DNA from 2 places in the Agarivorans sp. DSG3-1 genome. Region 1 is predicted to be linked to the other one. Evidence: predicted binding sites of a transcription regulator. Region 1 holds the regulator's gene; the other holds the start of a gene.

Region 1 (9,043 bases):
AATTGTTCCAAGGTTGACTCAAACATGTTACTGATAGAGGCTGCGATTAACGCTGCACACAAGTTTATTGCTAGCCAAAAGGTTCTACGTTGAGTACTTTTTATTACCGGCGCAAAGGTATCTTCGTCATCATCCATGCCTGCCATGCCCATCATACTGTGCTCGGCATTTTCACGAATAATATCAACCACATCATCAATGGTCACTCGGCCCAATAAGTGACCTTCTTCATCGACAACAGGGGCTGAAATCCAGTCGTGGCGCTCAAATAATGCCGCTACATCATCTTCATCCATCGCTACCGGAATGGTCTCTGCCTTACTGTCCATCACGTCGCGAACGTCAACATTGGGGTTAACGGTAAGCAGGGTGGATAAAGGGATATCACCGAGTAGTGAATCATCCTCGTCCACTACATACAAGGCGTCTGTGGCCTCGGGCAGTTCACCGCGCACCCGTAAGTAACGTAATACCACATCAATAGTGACGTCGGCACGAATGGTGATGGTGTCAGTGTTCATGATACTGCCGGCAGTATCTTCAGGATAGGCTAAGGCGGCTTCTACACGATGACGGTCTTGCCCGTCCATCTGTTCTAATACTTCTTGATACACACTATCAGGCAGGCTACGCAGCACATAAGCGATATCGTCGGTGTCCATGCCTTCGGTGGCTGCGGCAAGCGTCTCAGGCGCCATTAATTGCAGCACGCCTTCCATTACGTCTTCGTTAAGCTCTTCGAGAATTTCGCCGTGTTGTTCAGGATCGGTGAGTTGCCATAACACTTTCCGCCCCGCTGGTGGGCTAGATTCTAGCAGTAAGGCTACGTCACAGGCCGGCATTTGATGAAGCATGCGCCTAACATGCACAAACATACCGCTGTCTAGGGCTTGGTTAAGCTCCTGCAAACGTTTGTGCTGATTAGGGTTTAACTCCATCTCTTCCGGCATAAGCATTCCCTATTATTGTTTAAGCAGCGCTTGCTAAGTGTAGCGTGTGTTTATTGCGCTTTGGTTTATTCTTCGTCGAAATTTGCTTCTATTAACGCTTGAACAGCATCTAAAGCCGCAGTGGCATCGTCCCCTTCGGAAATAATGGTTAAGGTATTACCTTGAGCGCTGGCTAACACCAACAAGCCCATTACACTGGCAGCTGAGGCAGTTTTCTCGCCATCGATAATGGTTAGTTCAGCATCAAATTTTTGGGCCAGCTCTACCAGTTTTGTCGCTGGGCGAGCATGCAGCCCCAGCTTGTTTTTAACGATAACTTGCCTAGTGAGTTTCAAGACGGTGTTCCAAAGTGCGATGGCGACGTTGTACTTTACGCTGAGCACTAAAGTGTTCAGCTAGTTTTTCTGCTACGTAAACACTACGGTGTTGGCCACCAGTGCAACCAATGGCAATGGTTAGATAAGCGCGATTATTGGCTTCCAAATGCGGTAACCAAGATTGTAGTAAATCACGAATTTGCTTAATGTATTGATTGACCAAAGCTTGTGCTGATAAATACTCTTGAACGGGTTTATCTAGGCCAGTCAGTGGTCGTAACTCTTCTTGCCAATGGGGGTTCGGCAGAAATCTAGCATCAAACATATAGTCAGCATCGTTAGGTACGCCGTTTTTAAAGCCAAACGATTCAAACACTAAAATTAACTGTTGTTGCTGATCGCCAGTTACTCTAGAGCGAATTAAGCCACTTAGCTCATGCACTGATAAGCGTGAAGTATCGATGCGTAAATCAGCATTTCGAGATAACGGTGCCAGCAGCTCGGTTTCCGATTCAATCGCTTCCGCCAGAGACAAATTAGTTTGACTCAGCGGGTGAACTCGCCGAGTTTCGCTGTAACGGCGGATCAGCGCTTCGTCTTTAGCATCTAAAAAAATGCTTAATAGATTCACATCAGGGCCGGCGTTGCGAATAATTTGGCCTATCGGCGAAGGTTCGTCTGGGAGGTTTCGAATATCGATACTTATTGCTACTTTAGAGTAAGTATTTTTTAAGTTATCGATAAGAGATTGCCATAACACAACCGGGAGGTTGTCTACGCAATAGTAGCCCAGATCTTCTAGTACTCTTAAGGCGACGGTTTTTCCTGAACCAGAACGCCCACTCACGATAATGAGTTCCATGACTATCCCTAACGGTGATTAGAGTATTAGGCTACCATGATGTCGTATAATTCGTCATCACTTTGTGCACAACGAAGTTGTTTACATACTTGCTTATCGTTAAGTTTTTCAGCTACTTGAGATAAGGTGTTGAGGTGTTGTTTACACTGATCTTCTGGTACCAGTAAGGCAAAAACCAAATCAACAGGTTTATTGTCAATGGCATCAAAAGCAATTGGGGGATCACAACGTAAAAAAACAGCGGTTGTTTGATGCTGTTTATCAATGCGGCCATGAGGTATTGCCACGCCTTGCCCGATACCGGTGCTGCCCATTTTTTCTCTATTCAACAAACTCTCAAATATACATTGAGCTGTCGTATCCAGTTGACCAGCGGCTAGTTCACTAATGATTTCTAAGGCGCGTTTCTTTGAAGAGCATTGGACTGCACTTTGAGTGCAATCCAAGCTTAGTACTTTATCTATTTGCATGGAGGTGACTAATGTTTGTTAAGTTTTTCTTTATGTTTGATAACTTGGCGGTCAAGTTTGTCGATGAGACCATCAATGGCCGCATACATATCTGAATGTTCAGCGGTAGCGAATAATTCACCGCCATTTAAATGTAAGGTGGCTTCTGCAATTTGATTGAGCTTCTCGACGTTGAGGATGACATGAACATTGTTTATCTGGTCAAATCGTCGAGTGAGCTTGGCAAACTTGTTATGGACATATTCTTTTAAAGACTCAGTTATATCAACGTGGTGTCCGGTAAGATTAATTTGCATAAATATAGTCCCCTTGATTGGCCTTAAAGTAGGCTCTTACGTTGGTTAGAAGGTGGTATCGCTAAAGACTCACGATATTTTGCAATCGTACGTCTTGCCACCTTGATCCCCTGATCTGCCAAAATATCAGCAATCTTACTATCGCTGAGAGGTTTACTGGTATTTTCGGCAGCAACCAGTTTCTTAATTAATGCACGAATAGCGGTAGATGAACATTCACCGCCGCCATCGGTAGCCACATGGCTAGAGAAAAAATACTTAAGTTCGAAAATGCCGCGAGGTGTGTGCATGAATTTTTGAGTTGTCACTCGAGAAATCGTTGATTCGTGCATTTCTACTGCTTCGGCCACATCGTTCAGCACCATTGGTTTCATTGCTTCTTCACCGTATTCGAAGAAGGCTTGTTGATGGTGAACGATACAGTTAGAGACTTTGAGTAAGGTTTCATTGCGGCTTTCAATACTCTTAATAAACCACTTGGCTTCTTGTAAGTGGCTACGGATAAACTGAGTATCGGTGGCATTAGACGTTTTACTTAAGGATGCATAGTGAGAGTTTACTCTTAGCTTCGGCATCGCATCGGGGTTTAGCTCTACCACCCAACGACCTTGGCGCTTCACTACGGAAACATCGGGAATAACGTATTGGGCTTGGTTTGGCTCAACAGCGTTACCCGGGCGTGGTTCTAAGGTGTGAATCAAACGCATCACTTCGCGCAGCTGGTCTTCTTTTAATTTGGTCTTTCGAGCCAATAAGCGAAAATCTCGATTGGCTAATACATCGATATGGTTAGACACCACATCTTTGGCTTCATTTAGCCATGGTGTTTCTGGGGAAAAACGGCTTAATTGAATTAACAAACATTCTTGTAGTGAGCGCGCGGCAATGCCTACGGGGTCGAAATGCTGAATCCGTTTTAGTACTGCTTCAATTTCGTCAAGCTCTACATCTAAGTCGTTATTGTCACTAGAATTGAGGCCATCTAATAACTGTTCACAATCTTGTGTGAGGTAACCAGATTCATCTACTGCATCAATAATGGCTAAAGCAATGGCTTGGTCTACTTCGCTGAATGGAGTAAGGCGCATTTGCCACAGCATGTGATCTTGTAAGGAGTCAACGGTTTCGCCTTGGAATAACATATCGTTGTCGTCACCACCGCTACTGCCGCTCGATGAGCTAGCTGGCGCGGAACTGGCGCTATAAATATCATCCCAAGTGGAGTCTACGGGTAGGTCATCAGAAACAGTTTCTTGGTTAATGGCATCACCAGCTTCCATTTGGCTGCTGTCTACGTCGGCGCTGGATTCGGCTTCTGTAGATTTTTCATTGGCTGACTTAGCGTCTGTTGCGTCACCATCATTCGAATGTGACTCATCCGCCTCAAGCAGAGGGTTACTTTCCAGAGCCTCTTGAATTTCTTGCTGTAAATCCAGGGTTGAAAGCTGGAGTAAGCGTATGGCCTGTTGTAACTGGGGGGTCATGGTTAACTGCTGACCAAGACGCAACTGCAAAGATGCTTTCATTAACTACCGCTATCCCTTCTTTTTATATTATTTTCTAAGCTGCACTTTAACTATAGCTTGAATTGTTCACCGAGATAAACTCGTTTCACGTGCTCGTTTTCAAGTATTTCTTGTGGCTTACCTGAGGCTATCAATTCACCCTGACTAACGATATAGGCATGCTCACAAACATCGAGAGTTTCCCTTACATTGTGGTCGGTAATTAATACACCTAGACCGCGATCACGCAGATGTTCAATGATTTTTTTAATATCAATAACGGAAATAGGATCTACCCCAGCGAAGGGTTCGTCAAGCAAAATAAACTTAGGGGCTGCGGCTAAGGCGCGGGCAATTTCTACCCGGCGACGCTCTCCGCCTGACAGGCTCATACCGAGATTTTTGCGAATATGCCCAATGTGAAACTCTTCTAGCAAATCGTCCAATGCGCCAATTTGCTGCTCTTTGTCCAAATCCTTACGGGTTTCTAATACCGCTAGAATATTTTTTTCTACCGATAAACGGCGAAAGATAGAGGCTTCTTGGGGAAGATAACCAATGCCTTTTCGTGCTCGAGTATGCATAGCGGTGCTAGACAGATCGTCATCATCGATAAGTATTCGGCCTTGGTCTCGTGGTACTAGGCCAACTACCATGTAGAAGGTAGTGGTTTTACCGGCGCCGTTTGGCCCTAGTAAACCAACAATTTTCCCGGTTTCTACATTTAAACTGACGTTCTTTACTACCTTGCGACCTTTGTAGCTTTTGGCAAGGTTCTCAGCGATTAAGGTACTCATGATTACTCATTGTCCTCGGGGGAGAGTTCTTCTAATTGCTGAGGCAGGAAGATAGTGGTCACTCGATTATTTTCATCGCCTTGAGCAACCATCTCTTGTTTGTTAATGCTGTATTTAATCATTTGGCCTTTTACTAAGCTCTCTTCTTGCTTGAGCTGAGCATTGTTGGTTAACGTGAGGGTCTGCGTTTTTAAATCGTAACGCACCTCGTTGGCCTCTGCTTCAATTGGCTTGCCGCTGTCTAGTAGTTGGTAAAAAGTTGCCGGTTCGCCTTTGGCGATCATCACCTCGCTGCCTTTTTCTTCACTACCTATTACGCTGAGTTCTTCGGCGTGCATTTTTATTGAACCTTGAGTCACCACTACATTATTGTAGAAAGTGACGCGGTTTTCTTTGATGTTGACCTGCTGGCGGTCGGCATCAACAATAATTTGTTTGTTGAAGTCGTCTTCAAGTGCTTGAGAACCCCAAGAAAGCATAAACAAGCTAGCCGCTAGCGCTAACTTACTCTTGTGGGTTGTGGTAAACCGCTTCGATATCATCTAATAAAGTCACTATTTCGTTAGCTAGATCACCGTCCATGCCAACACCATACAATTCGTACGATGGGCCATACACGGTAACAGGTTGATCGCTGCTCATGGTTTCGCTTTGCAGATCGATTTCCAAACTTTCGGTAATTATGTCGCGAACATACTCGCCACGACTTAAGTTTTTAATCACTACATTGTCATTTAAGGTGACAGTTTGTTGCTGCTGTACTGTAGCGTGATCAGCCACAATTTGCCATACAGGTTGACGAGGATCTGGGTAAACCAAAATCTTTGGTTGAGTAAATTCTGTGTGCTTAAGTTGTTCAAAAAACTCCATTTGTTCGGCATAGATACGGTAACGAGGGCTGCCATTTTCGCCAAAGCTGACGCTATAGAGTTTCTCTGCAACAAAGTTGGGCTTGCTGGCTTCGCGTTGAGCGCTTTGTTGTTTAGGATCTGAGGGGCTTAATTGCCACAACACCAAGGCGAGAACGAACAGGCTAGCAAAAAACAGCGTAACGCGATTCATACACTCATACCTTGAGCATGTTCTAGCTGATCTTTGGCTTGCAGTATTAGATCACAAAGCTCGCGTACCGCGCCAAAACCACCTGGGGTAATGGTAACCAAGTTAGCATCTTGCTTGCACAGCGGGTGAGCGTTATGTACAGCAACACCTAAGCCACAAGCGCGCATTACCGGCGTATCAACCACATCATCGCCAATGTATGCCACTTCGTCAGCTGACAGGTTGAGTTGTTCGAGCATTTGTTGGTAGGCCACCATCTTGTTTTGTTGGCCTTGGTAAATGCGGCTTACACCTAAAGCCTGCATGCGTTTTTCTACGATAGTAGATTGGCGGCCAGTAATAATGGCCACTTCTACACCAATGTTTAACAAGGCTTTAATGCCAAAGCCATCATGAGTATGAAAGGCTTTTAGCTCTTCACCATCATTGCCAAGGTAAATTCGGCCATCGGAAAACACTCCATCAACGTCGCAAATAAGCAACTTGATGTTTTTAGCACGGGTAAAGTTTTGCGAGCTTACCGAGCCATAAGGCGTGTTAATCGTCATTAATATACTCCAGCCTGCAGCAGGGTATGCATGTTAAAGGCACCCACTACGGTCTGTTGGTTCAATACAAATAAGCCGTTAATTGATTTGGCTTTCATCAGCTTTAAGGCGTCAAAGGCTAACCAAGAGTCTTCAATGACTTTGGGGTTTTGAGTCATTACTTGGCCAATTGGTGTGTCATGTATATCGATGCGTTGATCAAGTATTCGACGTAAGTCGCCGTCGGTAAAAATACCCACCAATTGCTGCTTAGCATCAACAATTCCCACCATACCTAAACCTTTGGCAGTAATTTCGAACAATGCTTCACGAATAGTTTGTTCGACTGTTACTAGAGGGATTTGTTCCCCGCTTAGCATTAAGTCACTCACACTTAACAATAATTTTTTACCTAAAGTGCCGCCAGGATGAGATAGCGCAAAATCATCGGCAGTAAACCCACGGGCTTCTAATAGTGCTACCGCCAACGCGTCGCCCATTACCAAGGTTGCTGTAGAGCTTGCGGTAGGTGCTAACCCTAATGGGCACGCTTCACGAGGCACTGAGATACATAAATGGTAGTTGGCAAGCTTGGCCATAGACGAGTTGGGGTTGCTGGTCATCGCAATAGAACGAACACCAATTCGGTTAAATACAGGGTAGAGCGAGAGTATCTCTTCTGATTCACCAGAATTAGACAAGGCTAATACAATGTCCTCGGCAGCAATCATGCCTAAATCACCGTGGCAGGCTTCGCCAGGGTGAACAAAAAATGCGGGAGTGCCGGTAGAGGCTAAAGTAGCGGCAATTTTATTGGCAATGTGGCCTGATTTACCCATACCAGTAAGAATCACCTTACCTTTACAGGCTAAAAGCATTTCGCAGGCGGCGGCAAATTCTTGATCAATATATTGATGGAGATTTTCAATAGCTAAGCTTTCAATCTCAAGGACTTGCTTGGCTGAAGCGATATAATCAAACGACACTCATTTCCCCTTAGTTTCTTAAATCAGTAATAACAGGTGCTTAGGCTAGAAATAATAGCAGTTGATAGCCTATGAAGCCGCTTAACAATAAGCCGCCTTCCCAACGAGTGATTTTGCGGCTTTTACCAAAGCCCATCGCCATGATGAACAACAATACGGTAACACCCATCATCACATAAAAATCGCGGCCAGCAGCGTTGGCGTCAATTGCCCCTGGCGCTATAAACGCCGGGACAGCCAGTACTGCTAGAATGTTAAACAGATTAGAGCCGATAATATTGCCCAGAACTAGGTCATCCTCTTTCTTGATGACACCGGCTACACAGGCTGCTAGCTCTGGCAGGCTGGTGCCAATGGCAATAATGGTGAGGCCAATCACCAAGTCGCTCATACCAAAGTAACGAGCAATCTCCGAGGCAGAACCCACTAATAAATCAGCACTGAGTGGAAGCGCAACCATACCCACCGCTAGCCAAAGCAACGCTTTGCCAGTTGGTACATCGTTAGGTACTTCTGATTCAGCTTCCTCGATCATTGGGTCAACGTTGGCGCCTTTGCGCTGGCGCAATGAGTTGATAATTAAGTAGGCCATTAACGCTACAAACAGAGTGAGTAAAACAAACCCTTCTTGGTAACCTAGGTGTTTATCATGAAGCACCCAGCCGGCAACTGCAGTGGCCACTAATACCATAGGTAGCTCTCTAAACAGGGTTGAGGAGGATACTATTAGCGGTTTAAGCAAGGCGGTGATGCCTAGTACCAGAGTAATGTTGGTAATATTTGAGCCAATTACGTTGCCCACGGCGGTATTCATTTTGCCTTCTAGGGCGGCCGTGGCTGACACCATAACCTCTGGTGCAGAAGAACCTAAAGCAACAATAGTTAAGCCGATGATCATTGGTGGTAAACCAAAATTATTAGCAATGGCGGCTGCACCATAAACAAAGCGGTCGGCGCTCCACACCAACAGTGCGAGGCCCAATACCAATAATAAACATTCAACTAACATGTGAATCCTTCAGTTATAAAACATCAACGATGCCAAAAAATCGGAGCATTGTCGGCATTTTCCCTGCAAAAGGGAAGAGTTTAGCCTTGAGTGTCATCAATTATCTCAATAATATGTCTGCCTTGGCCAATCAAGATTGCTCACGGAGTGGCGGATAGTTTGATTGAAGTAAAACAACTGGCGTTTCAGCGCGCTAATAAAGTCATTTTTGATGGCTTAGACTTGCGTATCCAACGCGGTAAAATCACGGCCATTATGGGCC
Region 2 (9,043 bases), 2.2 Mb from region 1:
TCCTTTTGCGAGGCATTGATGCCGCTCAGAGCGATATTAAATGACATCTCTCAATCTCCTATCGTTTTACTATTCTTTGTTAGGCTTTGGCAACTTCAAGTACATCGCTCATCGCGATACCACCCAAGCCTTCTAAATTGACGATTACGCCAGATGTACCGCCTGCTAAGCTTACGCTACCAACGCTTGCATAGGTTGCAGTGGGTAAACTGATCTCTTGACCGCCTTGAACACCATTAACCTTAATGTTGTACTTACCTTCAGGCATCGCGTTCCCATTAGAATCGGTGCCATCCCAAGAGAATGGCATGTTGCCGCTTCCCTCTCCTAAATCGATAACTTTCACCACTTCACCGGCTGCGTTCTCGACAGAAACTTTTACATTAGTGGTCGCTGCACCAGTAACGGCAACACCTTCAAATCCATTACCACCGTTATGGCCATAATCTAAAGGTACCAATACTTTCTGCCCCACTAAGGTGGATGCTTGTAGCGCAGCAGACGAATTCATGATCGAATTCATTGTGTCGAACTTGGTGCCGAGTTCAGCAATACCTTCTGAGGTTTGAAAAGATGCCATTTGGGCAATCATTTCGGCATTGTCGACCGGCTTACTTGGGTCTTGATATTGCAACTGGGTCGTTAATAGCGAGAAGAAATCCTCTTGCCCTAAGGACTGATTATTGTTGCTTTCAGGAACCACTGATTCCGGCTGCCAATAATTACTCTGTAGTGGATCAATAGTAGACACGTGCTACTCCTTAACTTTTACCCAGATTAAGTGTGCTATTTAGCATTTGTTTGGCTGCTTCAGTAACTTGAACATTTGCTTGATAGGAGCGTGAAGCGCTCATCATATCGGCCATTTCTTCAATCACATTAACGTTAGGTTTAAAAATATAACCTTCTTCGTTCGCCATTGGGTGCTCTGGATAGTATTCCTTGCGCAAAGGCGCATCGGATTCAACGATTCCTGCCACCTTAACCTGAGCAGAGTCACCTTGAAATTGAGTGGCTTTAGTAAACTCAGCCGCAAATACAGGTTTTCTCGCTCGATAAGTTTGATCGATGCTTGAACTGATGCTGTCGGCATTGGCTAAGTTGCTAGCGGTAGTATTTAAACGTACCGACTGCGCTTTCATTGCCGAAGCAGTAACATCAAAAACATTAAAAAAGCTCATTATTGACCTCCCTTAATTGCATTACGTAAACCACTAAACTTGCTAGATAGAAAGCCAATGCCCGCTTGGTATTCCAAGCCATTTTGCATAAAGGCTGCTTTTTCTTTTTGTACATCAACAGTATTGCCATCGCCCGTATCAGGCTGGTCTGGAATTTGGAAACCCAATTCAGAGAACTGGCTGTTTCCACCACCAATATGGCGCTCGTTAGTTAACTGCATTCCACCACTTTGCTTACTTTTAGCGGCTGCGAATGCTTTATTAAAATCTAAGTCTCGTGCTTTATAGTTAGGTGTATCTGCGTTAGCAATATTACTTGCGATCACTTCAGAACGGCGAGCTCTCACTCCCACGGTATGCTGATGAACACCTAATGCTTTATCAAAAGTAATTGCCATATACACCTCTAAACACTTTCACAAAAATTATTTTGCAAAAGCTATGCCAGAGTTTTTTTGACACTTTTAATTCAGTTAACTAAAGGACTTAGTTACTTCAACCAGCGAAAGGTAAGGAGTACTGATTGTTTGACGGCAAGTAAAGCGGCAACTATTGCCCTTTACTGCCGCTATCTATTTTTTTACTTTAATTGGTAAACGATGCCTGGGTTGCAACGTAACATATTAAATCGGTCGGTTAAGCCGGTGATTGATTCAGAAGCGCCAAGCATCAAATAACCATTTGGATTTAAAGCCTGAGCAAACTGATTAAGAATTTTCGACTTAACATCTGCGTTAAAGTAAATAAGTACATTACGGCAGAAAATAATGTCAAATTTCCCCATTAGTGCATAACTATCAAGCAAGTTTAAGGGTCTAAAGCTAACATTTTTACGTACTTTGTCATTCACCCGAAAACTACCATCGGTAGTAGCTTCAAAAAATTGGCGTTTTCGTTCCGGGGATAAACCACGAGCGAGGGCTAATGAATCGTATTCTCCGCGTTTACAGTGTTCAAGCATAGAAGGTGATATATCAGTACCCACTACTTGAATCCCCATAGGTAAAGCACCTGGACGCTTTGCTTGGTATTCAAGTGACGTCATCATTATCGAATAGGGTTCTTGACCTGATGAACTGGCTGCTGACCAAATTTTTACCGGACGAGTTTGTTTTTGAAACTCAGGTAACAATCTATCGGATAAAAGCTGGAACGGATAGGTATCGCGAAACCATAAGGTTTCGTTTGTCGTCATGGCATCTACGACAGCAGCACGTAAATCACGTTCACGTAAACTCATGGCTTTTTGAACCAATTCGGTAAGACTTTCTGCCGAATACTGAGACATTAGCGGTGACAATCGACTTTTCACTAAATACTGTTTATTGTCACCTAGTACAATTCCGCACTGCTTTTCTAAAAAGCCACAAAATTGCTTGTATACATCATCTGTTATAGTTCTCACAAATGCATCCACACTCTCTATAAAGATTGACGAACAGCAGCTGCTAACTCATCGGGGTTAAATTTAGCAATAAAAGCATTGGCCCCAACTTTATTTACCATTGCTTGGTTAAATACGCCACTTAAAGACGTATGCAAAATAATATGTAAATCTTTTAGATCTGGATGAGAACGCACTTCAGCGGTTAAGGTGTATCCGTCCATTTCAGGCATTTCAATATCAGAAATCACCAAAGCGATCTGATCAGTAATCGGCCCGTCTTTAGCCATTGTAGCTAGCAATTCTAATGCTTCTCGCCCATCTTGACATAACAATGCTTCAACACCTAAAGATGTTACCGCACGTTTTACCTGGTTACGGGCCACTGACGAATCGTCAACCACCAGTACTTTTTTATCTATTCGGACGTTGGCTGCGGCTTCTTCAACAATTTCTTTACTCACCGTAGTATCAACGGGCGAGATTTCATCAAGAATTTTCTCTACATCAAGAATAGAGACTAACTCTTTTTCTACCTCAGTCACCGCTGTTAGATAGTTAAATTTACCAGCACCTTTTGGTGGGGGTAAAATATCTTCCCAGTTCATGTTAACAATACGTTCAACTGAGCCCACTAAGAAGCCCTGAACTGAACGGTTATATTCTGAAATAATAATGAAGCACTTGCTTACGTCTTCAATAGGTCGGCCACCAGTTGCAGAACTAAGGTCAATAACTGAAATAGTTTTACCGCGAATGTGCGCTACACCACGAATAACTGGATTTAGTTTAGGTAGCGCGGTCAGAGGCGGACACTGCAATACTTCTTTTACTTTAAAAACGTTAATACCATAGCGCTGAGACCCATTTAACCTAAATAACAACAATTCGAGGCGATTCTGCCCTACTAACTGCGTACGCTGGTTTACCGAATCTAAAATACCCGCCATATACTTATCACTCCTTAGAAAGGGGCATCAACTTTGCTTAACCCCTGTATACTTTCGCTCAATCTAGCTTGTTTGTCGTAATTTTGACGCCCAATGACTTAGCATCAACTTGTTAAGCATAGACAAAAAAGCCAATTGTTACTTTGCTTTATCGGTATCATATAGGAAATGTTGATAAAAATTGCTGCTCCACTGTTATTATTTTGTTTTAGTCTTACTGCTCACACAAGCGAACTGCATTCGCAGCTCGAAACAGAGGCAGTAGAATTCGTTCGTTCACAAATTAATCATGACCATAGTCAAAAAATTCAGCTTAGCGCCAATCAACTTGATGAACGGGTTGCTATTCCTGAGTGCACTAATGGTTATGAGTACAGCCTTGCCAATGGTGAAGTCCGCAGAAACACCAGTGTTTTAGTCAGTTGCGACGAACATACTAACTGGCGTTTATACATTCCCGTTAGAAAGCAAGTTCTGCTGGCGGTGGTAGTTGCTGCAACACCAATACAAGAAGGCACAGCGCTAAACCATTCCCAAGTGAGCTTAGACTTTTTACCGGAGAACCGTTTACGCGGCAGTTACTTTACCGACCTAGAGCCCTTGCTAGGTGCTAAACTAAGACGAGCATTAAGAAAAGACCAAATTATAACTGGGCGCGATATTTGCATAGTATGCAAAGGTGAAGCGGTAACCATTTCTGCCAATGCTGGTGGGCTGAATGTTACAACTCAGGGCACGGCTTTATCTAGTGGTAGTATCGGTGATACCATTAAGGTTAGAAATAACCAATCTCAGCGACTTGTCACCGGCCGAGTAAAAGCATTAGGAATTGTTGACGTAAAACTTTAATTTTTTTCTAAAGTTCTACAAAGGTAAGCCGATAGCTTTATTGAATACGAAAAATTGATTAACTGTGGGGCGCCATTATGGCTTTAAACATTAACAACTTAGGTGGAAACCGTCCTAGTCAAGTAGACTCAAATAGAGTCGCTGATAAAGGCACTAAAGAAAGCGCTGAACAACGTTCACCCGCTGGTTCTGCTGCAGCCCAGGATTCAGTTATGCTTACTAATGAAGCACAACAACTAAACCGTATTCAGCAGAATTTGCTCAACGATTCAGACAGCAGAAGCTCAAAGCTGGAATCTATTAAGCAAGCTGTAGCCGACGGTACTTACCAAGTTGATGCTAATAAAGTTGCTCAAAAAATGGGTGATTTCGAAAGCGAGTTTAACAAAGCACTTGGGTAACTAGGCAATGATTACGGCCCTACTGAATACTCAAGAGCAGCAACTTACCTTGCTGCTTTCTCTTTTAGAGCAAGAAAAGGTCGCGCTTGAACAAGACGATACTATTGCTCTTTTTGCCGTTGCAGAACAAAAAGAGCAGGCCCTAGCAGAGATATCTAAAGCAGATGCAGAACTTGAAGCGTCAGCTGAAAAATCTCAACTTAAAACTGACTTAACTTTAAGTAAGCAAGTGGATACAGTTAAACTACTGCTGCAGCAATGCCAGCAACAAAACGCGCTAAATGGTGAGATTATTCAAGCCAGTAACGAAAAAGTACGCCAGCTCAGCGCAGTAATTGGCCAACTCCAAAATCAAAATGCATCTACCTACGATAAGCTAGGTAAAAAACATAGCTCACAACGCATGGGTAAAGGTTTTAAAGCTTAACGACTTAAGCCTTTTGATTGGCATTAGTTAGCTTCTTATCTTCCGCTCTACCCAATGAGATTCCCCTCACCATTTTCTGAATTTACTGCCTTAAGCTGAATAGTAAAGTGTTTAGTATTATCGAGGGCTAAATACAATAAAACCCCAAACATGTTTGAGGTTTTACGTAGTGTAATAGACGTAGGGTAAACTTAGCCTCTCTCCCCCATTGGCATTTTAGCTTTATTCGCTTGAGTGCGAGACTCTATAATCATCACTCCGTCACGTTTAACCGGAACAGGAACCTTACTTTGGTAAACTTCGTTAGGAATTAACTCTTGTGCTGAAGCAACCACTACTTTTGATTGCGCACCAACAATTCGAGCATTAACTAAAATACCTTCATTAGATTTACTAAAGGTACCCACTAGCAAATATTCTATAGGTAAACGCTTAGATAGCTCTTTAACGTTGCGGCTATACACAAAATCACCTTCTGGAGTGATGCGAATAAAACCGGTAGTTTTATAATCAATCACTGAGAAGCCACTTTGCTGCATTTCATAAACAAAGCTTTCGGCTAGCTGCATACCAAAAAGATCTGTGGTCTTAAGGTTATCTAAAGGAACAAACGACGCTACGCCAATCGGCGTTTCAGCATTAACAAAGTGCGAGCTAGATACCAAGCGCTGTGACATTAGGTTTACATAGTCAGTAAGTGAGCGCTGTACATTTGGATCGTGCATTTCTGGCGCGGGCGGTGTTAATGAGCGGCTTTGGCTACCACTTAAAAACAGCTGGCCATTCTCATCAATCACTCCCTCTTGATAATGGGAGTTATGAGTATGGGGGGCGTGATGTTTAGAACCATCATACACCACCACTTTTTGCATCGACGGGGAGCTTGAGCACCCCATCAACATCGAAGTAGCTAACGCTACCAAGCTAATACCTTTCATGTCTCTTCCTTAATCGTCTATTACGCTTAAAGTATCGGCCTAAAAGGTAAAATCTTTACTAAAATTGAACGGTTTTTTGACTCTCTAGGTGACGCGTTGGCGACATAGACATGGTCACTCGATACACTTCTCTAAAATCTAATTGCAATTCAGTAACATACACATCATCGACCGCGTAAGCACTCATCACCTTAGCGCCGCGAATAACGCCCGCTACCGAAGCGGCTAAACGCTCGTTCCCTAACACCATATCACTTACTGTTGCCGTGCTATCAATGTGTTGTCCATATACTTGTTCAGACAGCTCGCGATAAGCATCCAACTTGGAGGCTTTCATTGCCCGCAACTGCTTGGAAGACAAATCGGCTCCTCGCTGTTGGCTAATGGGCGCGTAGCCTACTGCGTTCACCACGGTGAAATCGCCTGGAGGCTCGTACGTCCACTCAACTTTTTTCACTTGAGTGGTTGGAGTACATGCTAAAAGCAGTAAAACGGATAAACTTAAAAACCAAGTTCTAAAGTACAGATTGTTCATGACGCTCCAAGCTCCCATTAACGCTAGTCACTCGAGGCGAGGTTGCCCCCGCTATATTTGGTACAAATTGATATGCCGCCGATACCACCTCTTGGCTAGAGAGTTCGACTAAACGCATGTTAACGTGTCTGCCTGATGTAGTGCGCTGGAAACTCCCCACCACTACGTAAGTAATTTCCATTTCTTTGCGCAGTAATTCAGCGTCACGCGATAAGGAAAACTCGCCATAACCAGGATCCATTTGTAGGCGGCCAGTTAACCTTGGCTCTACCATGTTCACCCCTTCTCTAGACAAAGCGGCAAACATTGCCTCGGCCACTTGCCGCCCAAAACTGTCGCTGGACTGTAAGTCATCTAAATCAACTAGCGTGCTAACGGCCACAGAATCGCTTTCGGTAAGATCTAAATTGTCGGTAAGTTGCCGAGAAAGGTTGTCTACATGTACATATAAAGCAGCATCCTGTTGTTCTCTAGGTTCAACATAAGGATAATTTGAAACATGATGTAAGCTGGTATTGCATCCTTGAAGCGTAACCAGCAAAATAATTAATGTCGTAAAACGCATATCAATCTCCTCCAACTTACGCCTTACCAAGCAATAACCATTCCAGTCAAAAAAATAACGTTTATCTTTAGGTATAGTTATTGCTAGTTAGTGAGCAGGAGGGCCTTATGAAACAGTTCATTTTTTATATTGGCATGCTAATTAGCCTGTCAACTCACGCGGTATGGTACGAGGCCAAAGGCCAAGCAACCATCGTGAACAACGACATGGAACAAGCTAAAAGCGTGGCTACACAAGACGCAGTGAAGCAATTGCTATTGTACTCAGGCGCATCGGTAACAAGCGTAAGCCAAGTGAATGGTGGTCGCTTAACTCTCGATCAAATTGAAGTAGTGTCTAAAGGTTCGTTACATAACTTAAAAGTATTAGAAGAAGGCAACCACGGCCAACAATACTATGTCATTTTGCAAGCCGATGTTTTTCCAGCGGCTAGTCAGTGCAAAGCCAGTGGCTACAGTAAAAACATGTTGCTATTACCCCCTTTCCTAAAGCAACAACACCAAGTAAGAGTGGGACAATTACACGAAATCTCACCCGCAGTTGAACAGCGCGCTTACGATATAGCACGCGAAGTGGGTACTCAGTTCAACGTAAAACATCCGCCTAAACTGCCCCTTAACTATTACAAACCTGGCGAGCACAATTTTAAAGGCATTAAAGACGTCGCAGATCGCTATGGCGCTCAATACTTACTCGGTTTAGAAATTGAAAACATATCTTTAGACCAAGAACATAAACCCAAGTTTATTAATTTATCTTACCCGCAACGTTACTTTGTAATGAATGTGCGAGTGTATAACGCCATCGACTTAGAAGAGATTTATAACAAACGATTCTCAGTAAATGCCCCTTGGGAGTTTGATGCCAGAGAAGTGATTTCTCCCTACTCCGCCGAATTTTGGTTATCAGCTTACGGGCAAACCTTAAACAGCACTTTGCAGCAAGCTATTTCTGAAGTAGACGCCCTACTCGCTTGTCAACCCTTGCTAGGTAGCGTAGTGAAAGTATTAGGCCCAGATCGTTGGCAAATTAACTTAGGCAAAGCCAATCAGCTGAATAAGGGTATGCTGCTTAATTTAATTCATCAAAATTACCACTGGGGCAATTGGGATATCCCGCGACAAGAGCAAATTGTGGCCGACAGCATGGTACAAATTGAGCAGGTATATCAGGACAGTGCCATTGTGGTGGCGCTAGACCCAACAATGGTAGCTAACATTCAGCTTGGTGACTTAGTGAGCAAACAGTAAAGCTTTGCTTTTCATCAAGTTAAAGCTGAGTATAATAACAAACCTTGCTACTAGATTAGCAGCAAGGATTGTTACGTCCCCTTAGTTCAGCTGGATAGAACAAGGACCTCCTAAGTCTTAGACACAGGTTCGAATCCTGTAGGGGACGCCAACAAAAGCTCAATCTTCCGCTTAATCCCTTGCTATTACTTTAGATACAAAAAAGCTTCGAGCATGCCGAGGCTTAATATCATCTATTGAGATCTACAGTGCACTCGCACCGTCCATCGCCTTACACACGTAAATACTCTCTTTTAAACCGGTCACAGTTTGGTATTGTTGCTCGACTGCTTGGCATACCTCATCGACCAATTGAGGCGGCATAAGCGCCACAATACAACCACCAAAGCCACCACCCGTCATGCGTACGCCACCTTGGTGGCCTAGCACCTGTTTCACGATATCTACAATGCAGTTCACTTCCGGTACGGTGATTTCAAAATCATCACGCATTGAGGCATGAGATTGCTCCATCAGTACACTCAAGGTCGCCATGTCGTTGGCTTTTAGGGCCTCGGCTGCTG

What was found. Region 1 encodes sigma-54, which starts transcription at its own class of promoters, with help from an activator protein. Its sites were predicted from a motif close to GTTGGCACGNNNNTNGNNT; they were not measured.
Region 2: the regulator sigma-54 is predicted to act here: its motif matches at 7,259-7,277, upstream of ACLD71_RS19040 (FlgO family outer membrane protein).

What each region holds. Positions count from the first base shown of each region.
Region 1 covers NZ_CP177241.1:1,906,212-1,915,254, forward strand. Annotated here, with positions in the region: gene mgtE (magnesium transporter) at 1-950, opposite strand, end outside; gene ACLD71_RS08995 (HPr family phosphocarrier protein) at 1,016-1,285, opposite strand; gene rapZ (RNase adapter RapZ) at 1,272-2,129, opposite strand; gene ptsN (PTS IIA-like nitrogen regulatory protein PtsN) at 2,156-2,599, opposite strand; gene hpf (ribosome hibernation promoting factor) at 2,608-2,895, opposite strand; gene ACLD71_RS09015 (RNA polymerase factor sigma-54) at 2,919-4,421, opposite strand; gene lptB (LPS export ABC transporter ATP-binding protein) at 4,472-5,197, opposite strand; gene lptA (lipopolysaccharide transport periplasmic protein LptA) at 5,200-5,739, opposite strand; gene lptC (LPS export ABC transporter periplasmic protein LptC) at 5,702-6,259, opposite strand; gene kdsC (3-deoxy-manno-octulosonate-8-phosphatase KdsC) at 6,256-6,807, opposite strand; gene ACLD71_RS09040 (KpsF/GutQ family sugar-phosphate isomerase) at 6,807-7,772, opposite strand; gene ACLD71_RS09045 (calcium/sodium antiporter) at 7,813-8,781, opposite strand; gene ACLD71_RS09050 (ATP-binding cassette domain-containing protein) at 8,929-9,043, shown strand, end outside.
Region 2 covers NZ_CP177241.1:4,099,095-4,108,137, forward strand. Annotated here, with positions in the region: gene flgE (flagellar hook protein FlgE) at 1-47, opposite strand, end outside; gene ACLD71_RS18990 (flagellar hook assembly protein FlgD) at 80-751, opposite strand; gene flgC (flagellar basal body rod protein FlgC) at 762-1,181, opposite strand; gene flgB (flagellar basal body rod protein FlgB) at 1,181-1,579, opposite strand; gene ACLD71_RS19005 (CheR family methyltransferase) at 1,762-2,586, opposite strand; gene ACLD71_RS19010 (chemotaxis protein CheV) at 2,604-3,515, opposite strand; gene flgA (flagellar basal body P-ring formation chaperone FlgA) at 3,684-4,364, shown strand; gene flgM (flagellar biosynthesis anti-sigma factor FlgM) at 4,442-4,765, shown strand; gene flgN (flagellar export chaperone FlgN) at 4,773-5,192, shown strand; gene ACLD71_RS19030 (FlgO family outer membrane protein) at 5,384-6,130, opposite strand; gene ACLD71_RS19035 (LPP20 family lipoprotein) at 6,189-6,665, opposite strand; gene ACLD71_RS19040 (FlgO family outer membrane protein) at 6,646-7,230, opposite strand; gene ACLD71_RS19045 (flagellar assembly protein T N-terminal domain-containing protein) at 7,338-8,480, shown strand; tRNA gene ACLD71_RS19050 (tRNA-Arg) at 8,556-8,631, shown strand; gene galK (galactokinase) at 8,724-9,043, opposite strand, start outside.